4 regions of the Neobacillus niacini genome follow, and region 3 is predicted to be linked to each of the others. Evidence: predicted binding sites of a transcription regulator. Region 3 holds the regulator's gene; each other region holds the start of a gene.

Region 1 (2,206 bases), 570 kb from region 3:
CAGCTTCATCTCCTGCAACTCCAATCGCTGCTTGAGCTAATACTTCATATAGCCGTTCAATCCCATATATCGCCATTTTTTTTCTTAAATCACCCAGTCCATCAAAATGGTTATATAAAGAAGGCGGACGGATTCCTAATTTCTTAGCTAGATTTGCGAGCGTAACTTCTTGAGTCCCGAATTGGTCCGCTATCTCCGCTGCAGCATCCAAAATCTCTATTAATTCAAGTGCAACCTTTGGTCTCGGTGACATTATCTCTAACTCCCTTATTTCAATTTCCGTTCCAGATTCTTAATAGCCCTTTCCATTTCAACAATTGGATTCTCCAACATTTCACCATGTCCAACAGCAAGAAGCTTTGGCTGATAGCTCACTAACTTCTTTGCACTGGCTAAAGAGGTTTCTTTACTCCATGTACCAAAGGCTGGAAACGGAAACCATGGCTTCACGTCTCCAGCTACTGCTATCCCGCCTCTAGTTTGATAAGCGTCCCCTGCAATTATAGCCTTCGTACGAGTATCAATAAAAGACATCGAACCCGGTGTATGCCCCGGAGTTTCAATGGCTGCCAACGATCCAATCAGGTCTCCTTCCTTCATTAGTATATTGGCTCTGGTTTTCAGCTTTTTTGGAACTCCGCCCTTAATCGGTGTTTGGGGCTCATGCTCATCAAGCGAAGTGTCACCATTCAATATTCTGTTATCCCTTACTGAAATATAAACTGGTACATCCGGGAGTTCTTCCTTTAACCTATCTAGTGCACCCACATGGTCCTCATGTGCATGGGTTAAAATGATTTTCGTAATGGGCTTCCCAATCGTTTTGGATGCCCTAACGATTCCCTTCATACTATATGGCAGGGCTGCATCCAACAAGGTTAATCCTTCCTCTTCCGCGACCAAATAACAATTAACAGGAAACACACTTGCCATAAACGTCACTTGATATAAAAAACCGTTATTGAGCATTCTCACAATCCCAACCCCATTTAACTAATTATATTAGTTAAATTATAACTAACATCATTAGTTTTATCAAGTAAGTTTTATAAAAATTATCCTGCTTTTAAAGCCCAAAAAGTCTTGTTTACAATTTGTTCATAACTTTTTTACAGATATGTGAAATAGTGAACAATTTACCCTAAATTCAAGATTTATTTGTTATATTAGCAGTGTAATAAATATTTGAAACATATATAACGAGGAGATGGCTTTTAAATGTTTATGAACTTTTTAAGAGAAAATAAAATTGCGGCTGGAATCTTAACAGTCTTACGTTTATATCTAGGATATTCTTGGTTCACTGCAGGACTAGGGAAATTACAAAGCGGTGCATTTGATGCTTCCGGCTTCTTAAAAGGAGCAGTTGCTAATCCCGTAAAAGGGCCAGATGGCAACATGGTTTATAGCTGGTATGTACACTTCCTTGAAAGCTTTGCTCTACCCAACATTGATGTATTCAACTTCGTTGTTCCCTGGGGCGAAACATTAATCGGTTTAGGACTCTTACTAGGATGTTTAACAACAGCTGCAATGTTCTTTGGACTAGTAATGAACTTTTCATTCTTCTTAGCTGGTACGGTATCTCACAACCCAACTGATATTTTCTTAGGTTTCATCATTTTAACCGCTGGATATAACGCAGGTCGTGTGGGTCTTGATCGCTGGGTAATTCCTTTCATTCGAAAAACAATGAAAACACAAGGCAAAAACAAAGCAAAGGCAACAGCCTAACAGCTCGGGGTCTTTTTCAATCAAGGTGTTCAAGATTCTGACAAAACATTTCAAACAAAGTGTGAACTTATCACTACAGTCGTGTTGTTAACTCACAAAATCTTATATAGTGAAACTATCAAATACAAACTAATTCTTGAAGGGCGGAGTGCTTTATGTTTAACAAATTTTTGAGAGAAAATAAAATTTCTGCGGCTATTTTAACTGTCATTCGTTTATATCTTGGTTATTCTTGGTTCACAGCTGGTTTAGGAAAATTAACTGGCGGCGGTTTCGACGCTTCTGGATTCCTAAAAGGAGCGATTGCTAATCCAGTAAAAGGGCCAGATGGCAACATGGTTTATAGTTGGTATGTACACTTCTTAGAAAGCTTTGCTTTACCCAACATTGATGTGTTCAACTTCATTGTTCCTTGGGGCGAAACATTAATCGGTTTAGGACTGTTACTAGGATGTTTAACAACAGCAGCCAT
Region 2 (2,206 bases), 1.2 Mb from region 3:
CTTCCTACATATAGTAAAGAAAAGTATACAACAAAAGAAACTTCCGCTGATTATCTTTACTCATGGTTTCACTAGTGCAAAGGAGAATAATCTACATTATGCCTATTTATTAGCGGAAAAGGGATTTAGAGTGATCCTGCCAGAGGCGGTCTACCATGGGGAAAGGGAACAAGGTTTAACCGAAAGGGATTTATACAGTCATTTTTGGGAAATTGTCATCAAGACCATCCATGAATTAAACGATTATAAGCAATACTATGTAGAAGAAGGATTAGCAGATCCGGATAAAATTGGACTTGCAGGGACCTCAATGGGTGGAATGGTGACCTTGGGTGCTTTGACTAAATATAAATGGGTCAAAGCGGCAGTTAGTTTAATGGGGATGCCGTCATATGAAGAATATCTGCATTGGCAGCTAGAACAAATGAAAAACCTTGGTGTTAGTCTTACTTTTTCCGATGAGGAAATTGCAGGGCAATTATCAGTCTTACGTCAATATGATTTGAGTCTTCAACCAAATAAGCTTGATAATAGACCATTGTTATTTTGGCATGGAAAAAAAGATCCAATTGTACCTTATGCGTTAACATATCGTTTTTATCAATCTGTAAAAAACAACTATGCTGCAAAGCCAGGAGATATTCACTTCATTTCAGATGAACATGCAGATCATAAGGTAAGCAGAGAAGGATTAAAAGCAACGGTTGAATGGTTTGAGAAATATTTATTACAATAAGGATAGGGAGTGTTATAGATGAATGAAGAGTTAAAAGAGAATATTTTAGGTGCATTAGAGCTTGTCATAGACCCTGAGCTAGGTGTAGATATTGTTAATTTAGGTTTAGTCTATGATACGGAAATGGATGAGGAGGGCAATGTAACGATTACGATGACATTAACTTCCATGGGCTGCCCTCTTGCTGGAACCATTGTTGACCAAGTGAAGAGAGCATTAGCAGATATCCCAGAAGTAAAAGAGGTAGAGGTTAATATCGTGTTTAACCCGCCATGGAATAAGGACATGATGTCACGTTATGCAAAAATTGCATTAGGAATTCGTTAATAATATTCGTATTATAAAAACAGCAGAAATGTTCTGCTGTTTTTTCTTGCCATCAGCAACTAATTCCCTGCGATCATCATTTGCACTTCACAAAGTGGACATATAATTTTCAAGTAATGTGAGGTAGTTCACTTATCCATAGTGGAATCCCCTATATAATTACAGGTAATAAGGCTGTTTGGTTTTTGAAATGGCCGTTTTAGGAGGCGTTTCATATGGCTTTTGGCCGAGATTTTAATAAAGATCCATTTATCGTAATTTGGGAACTAACACGTGCGTGTCAATTAGCTTGTTTACACTGTCGTGCAGAAGCTCAATTAAGAAGAGACCCACGTGAACTATCATTTGAAGAAGGCAAGAACTTAATCGATCAAATATACGAAATGAATAATCCCATGCTGGTCTTTACAGGCGGAGACCCATTAATGAGACAAGACGTTTTTGATATTGCAAAATATGCTGTTGAAAAAGGCGTCAGGGTTTCAATGACTCCAAGCGCGACACCAAATGTTACAAAAGAAGCGATTGAAAAGGCGAAGGAAGTTGGTCTTTCCCGTTGGGCTTTTAGTATTGATGGACCAACTGCTGCCGTTCACGATCACTTCCGTGGCACTGCCGGTTCTTTTGATCTGACAATGGAGAGAATTAAATATTTACATGAACTTGAAATCCCCATTCAAATAAATACAGTTATTTCTAGATACAACATAGAATACCTTGATGAAATGGCAAAAATGGTTGAGGACTTAGGATGCGTACTCTGGAGTGTCTTTTTCCTAGTACCAACAGGAAGAGGACAAGAGTCTGATATGATTTCACCTGTTGAACACGAGAAGGTATTTAGATGGCTTTATGACCTAAGTAAACGCGTTTCTTTCGATATTAAAACAACAGCTGCACAGCATTATCGACGTGTTGTCATTCAACAGAAAATGAGAGAAGCAAAAGACCAATCAGATGAAATTAACTATTTAAGTGCATTAACAGAGCAGGGGTTAACAGGATCGATTGACGGACTTGGACGAGCACCTAAAGGTGTTAACGATGGAAATGGTTTTGTCTTCATTTCACATATAGGAGATGTATACCCAAGCGGACTATTGCCTGTCAAAGCTGGTAATGTTAGAGAGACACCACTTGCGG
Region 3 (2,206 bases):
GAATTTACTCATTTTAACGAAGAAGGAAGAGCGAAAATGGTGGACGTTAGCGATAAGCCAGAAACGGCTCGTACGGCACTTGCTCATTCCAGCATTACGGTTAGTAAAGAAATATATGATAAAATAACAAATAATGAAATGAAAAAAGGCGATGTTCTTGCAGTAGCACAAGTTGCTGCGGTAATGGGGGCAAAGAAAACGTGGGATTTAATCCCGATGTGCCATCCTATACCTTTGACGGGAGTTAATATATCATTCTCATGGGAAAAGGAACACGATGCCGCTTATACATTGAATATTTCAGCTGCTGTCAAAACAAAAGGAAATACAGGTGTTGAAATGGAAGCGTTAACAGCTGCTTCCACATGCGCACTTACTGTTTATGATATGTGTAAAGCAGTAGATAAAGGTATGGTTATTGGAAAAACCTATTTGGTTGAAAAAACTGGTGGGAAAAATGGGGATTTCCACCGAACCGAACAAGTTAGATAAATGAACAACTTTTTATGAGGGGTGGGAGAGTATGAGTAACGAAACAATGAAAATACCACAAGCGACAGCGAAACGGCTGCCCTTATATTATCGATTTTTAAAGAATCTTCACTCTTCAGGTAAACAGAGGGTTTCTTCTGCAGAATTAAGTGAGGCAGTGAAGGTGGATTCAGCAACGATTCGCCGGGATTTTTCTTATTTTGGTGCATTAGGGAAAAAGGGATATGGCTACAATGTCAACTACCTATTAACCTTCTTTCGAAAAACACTGGATCAAGATGAATTAACAAAAGTAGCGTTAATTGGGGTAGGTAATCTTGGAACTGCCTTTCTAAATTATAACTTTTTAAAGAATAATAATACAAAGATAGAATGTGCGTTTGATGTGGATCCGAACAAAATGGGAACGACAATCCGGGATGTACCCGTGTACCATATGGATGAGCTTGAGAAGGTATTAAGCAATGATGATATTCATGTTGCAATCCTGACGGTACCTGCTCCAGTCGCTCAGGTGATTACAGATCGACTTGTAAAATCCAATATTAAAGCGATATTAAATTTTACCCCTGCACGTTTAAATGTTCCTTCATCCATAAGGGTCCATCATATCGATTTGGCCGTCGAATTACAATCACTTATCTACTTCCTGAAACACTACCCAACAGAGGAAATAGAAGAATAAAGGAAAAGCCTTTTCACATGAAAAAGTGAAAAGGCTTTTTAAATGATTATTTTTTTATTTTGTCTTTATACCGATTGTAAAAGAAAATCATTCTTAAACCAGATCCGAAATCGAAAGTCGCTAGAATAACGAGCAGATAACTGAAGAACCCCCATCCGTTTAGGGTGACATCTTCAATTGCAAAATAAGTAAATAAACAGCCGAGCACGATATAAATAATCCCGGAAAACAAGGGTGAACGTCTCATAGAAAGCCTCCGATAAAGTTTTGAATAGCTTCTGCCTCACGAATGATTTCATTAATTTCATCTTTATAAACTGACTGAATAACGACAACTAATGTATTCATCGCAACATGGGCAAAAATCGGTACAAGGATATGTTTTGTTTTTACATAAAGAAATGCAAAAGTGAAGCCCATTGCGGAATAGAGCAGTATATGATGCGGCTCCATGTGGGCTAAGGCAAAAACAACAGAACTGATTAACGCTGAGAAGAAAAAGTTAAGTCGTTTATGGAGAGTACCGAAAATAATTTTTCGAAAAACAATTTCCTCTAATATGGGGCCAATTACCGAACTTACTAAGATGGCCAGCGGAAAGGATTCGATGATGGTAAGAATTTGCTGTGTGTTTTCTGAGCCCATCTCAACCCCGATAAGCCGTTCAATATTTGCAGCGAGAGCTTGTGCGAATAAAGCTAGAAATACCCCAAATACAGCCCAGACGGCGGCAAAGCCAAAGGAACTGCCCCTTTCATTCAATCCTGATTTCTTCATTTCTGTTCTTAAAACGAACAAAATGATGATTAGAGCAAGGGTGAAGCTGAAAATTAACCAGTAGGGAACAACGAGCCCTTGATTCATCCCTAAATAGCCAAATAGGAACATCAGTCCAGGAATTCCTACTAGGCTTGATAACTGCATGGCTATATAGACAATTAAAATAATCCAATATTCCCTTTTCAAATTAATAAATCTCCTTTAGGCAGCTAATGAAAATATTTTACCCTATTCTTCATTCTACTAATA
Region 4 (2,206 bases), 310 kb from region 3:
ATGCTAGGAAAGACAACAAATGCTAAACCAATTCCACTGCTTACTACTTCGTCTACAGCAACACCCTGTTGGTTTGCCATAAAGCCAAGTGCTGCGAAAACACCAATACCAGCAAGTAATTCGAAACCTGAATTAGCAAAAGCTGTAATGAATGCATTGTTATTGATATCAGACTTCTTTGGAAGATAGCTAGAATACGTTAGCATGATTGCAAATCCAATCGATAACGAGAAGAAGATTTGACCGTAAGCAGCTATCCAAACCTTACCGTCAAAAATCATTTCCCAATTCGGCTTAAAGAAGGCGTCCAATCCTTGTGCAGCTCCATCAAGTGTTAAGGCACGTACCACAATGATTAAAAACATAACGACTAGAGTTGGAAGGAAAATTTTATTTAGTTTTTCGATCCCTTTTGATACACCGCGATAAAGGACAAAAAGAGTAACTGCCCAGACAAAAAGGAGTGGAACCACAATACCAGGAACTAATCCCCCGATTGTTCCAGGTTTTTCAGCAAGCTTCAAAACATCTCCGAATAAAAAGCTGCTAGGGTCGCTTCCCCACTGAGTGCCAAAGGAATAAATCGTGTATTTAACAGCCCAAGCGATAATCACTGCATAATACGTACAGATGACGAATGATATTAATAACTGCCACCAGCCAAGCCATTCTGCTTTTTTATTAATGCGAAAGAGTGAAAGTGGTGCCGAGCCTCTATATTTATGTCCAATCGTGAATTCCATAATTAAAATAGGAATACCTGCTGTTAAAATCGCAAAAAGATAGGGGAGGAAAAAGGCACCCCCGCCATTTTCATAGGCAACTGCAGGGAATCTCCAGATGTTTCCTAAACCTACTGCGGAGCCAACGGCTGCCATAATAAAACCGTATCGTGATCCCCATTGCTGACGCTTTTCCATAATATGTTCCTCCTTGATGATTTCTATATTTTCTATTTTTTAATAATATTCGGATAATTAATTTGTTATATTAATATATCTATTATTTTTCGAAATGTCAAATAATTTTTTATAAATAGTTAACTTTTGTTGCTTTACTAGGTTAAGAGAAAATCTCGAATTTGTAAATGGATAATATTAGTATCATATAAACATAGTAACTATTATTCGTTGGTGCCTGTCACCGAGAGGTTTCTACTCGGTGACAGGCACCGCCCGTGGACACTTTCCACCCCAGGCGGACAGTTGATGGTGCTAGTTGTAACGTTTGCTAATTTCTTCACAATGTGGTGACCATTTTTAATAAAACCAATTTTATAATGGTGATAAGATAATAAAAATCAGGGGAGTACTCAATTTATGAATAAGTTAGTGAAGGGCATAGTTTTGACTATTTTATTGTGTTTAGGTTTGTCTGCTTGTGGAGAGAAGGAAATGGTGAAGGCCCCAACGAAGTTGCCAATAGAAGAACAGAGTAGTGCAGAAGGGGATGAAATAAATTCAGAGGAGCTGCTGACCAGTCTTCGAAATCATACAACACTTGTACCGATTGGTGATGTACCAATCCCCGAGGATAATCCGATGAAGCCTGAAGTGTTAGAGCTTGGGCAAATGTTGTTTTTTGACCCGCGTTTGTCAGGGAATAATGAGGTAAGCTGCCAGACTTGTCATGACCCCGATTTGGGTTATGGAGATAATCAGCCTACTTTTGATAAGTATACTGGCGGCAGTGGAGCAAGAAACAGCCCAACTGTAATCAATTCAGGTTATTACACTTCAAACTTTTGGGATGGACGTGCTGCTTCCTTAGAGGAGCAAGCACTTGGCCCGATTCAAAATCCAGATGAGATGAATCAGTCGCTTGATGAACTTATAATAGAACTATCGGCTATCAAAGGATACCAGGACCGTTTTCAGGCTGCATTTCCTGATGGAATCACCGAACAAAATATTGCTAAAGCCCTAGCAGCCTTCCAAAGGCAAATTGTTGTAAAGGATACTCCATACGATAGGTTTCTTGAAGGGGATACAGAGGCATTAACGAAACAAGAAATCAGCGGGTTAAGGTTGTTCACCGGAAAAGCATTTTGTGTAACCTGCCACAATGGCCCCAATCTTTCAGATAACAAGTTTTATAATATCGGCCTCAATACAGAGGATAAAGGCCGCCAAGCGGTAACTGGGCAAGAAGGGGATTTAGGCAGGATTCGTACACCTGGACTATATGGAATTACCCATACAGCACC

The links. Region 3 encodes Rex, which represses fermentation and respiration genes when NADH is low (regulators of the CRP and FNR family bind a similar motif). Its sites were predicted from a motif close to TTGTGAAATATTTCACAA; they were not measured.
Region 1: the regulator Rex is predicted to act here: its motif matches at 1,118-1,135, upstream of ACN6MT_RS00060 (DoxX family membrane protein).
Region 2: the regulator Rex is predicted to act here: its motif matches at 1,180-1,197, upstream of ACN6MT_RS26525 (TIGR04053 family radical SAM/SPASM domain-containing protein).
Region 4: the regulator Rex is predicted to act here: its motif matches at 1,228-1,245, upstream of ACN6MT_RS01325 (cytochrome-c peroxidase).

What each region holds. Positions count from the first base shown of each region.
Region 1 is NZ_CP183883.1:12,096-14,301, forward strand. It holds gene ACN6MT_RS00050 (TetR/AcrR family transcriptional regulator) at 1-253, opposite strand, end outside; gene ACN6MT_RS00055 (MBL fold metallo-hydrolase) at 268-975, opposite strand; gene ACN6MT_RS00060 (DoxX family membrane protein) at 1,219-1,734, shown strand; gene ACN6MT_RS00065 (DoxX family membrane protein) at 1,890-2,206, shown strand, end outside.
Region 2 is NZ_CP183883.1:5,403,829-5,406,034, reverse strand. It holds gene ACN6MT_RS26535 (alpha/beta fold hydrolase) at 1-736, shown strand, start outside; gene ACN6MT_RS26530 (metal-sulfur cluster assembly factor) at 755-1,063, shown strand; gene ACN6MT_RS26525 (TIGR04053 family radical SAM/SPASM domain-containing protein) at 1,279-2,206, shown strand, end outside.
Region 3 is NZ_CP183883.1:586,098-588,303, reverse strand. It holds gene moaC (cyclic pyranopterin monophosphate synthase MoaC) at 1-492, shown strand, start outside; gene ACN6MT_RS02585 (redox-sensing transcriptional repressor Rex) at 524-1,177, shown strand; gene ACN6MT_RS02580 (YdiK family protein) at 1,224-1,424, opposite strand; gene ACN6MT_RS02575 (CPBP family intramembrane glutamic endopeptidase) at 1,421-2,143, opposite strand.
Region 4 is NZ_CP183883.1:278,649-280,854, reverse strand. It holds gene ACN6MT_RS01330 (sodium-dependent transporter) at 1-920, opposite strand, end outside; gene ACN6MT_RS01325 (cytochrome-c peroxidase) at 1,320-2,206, shown strand, end outside.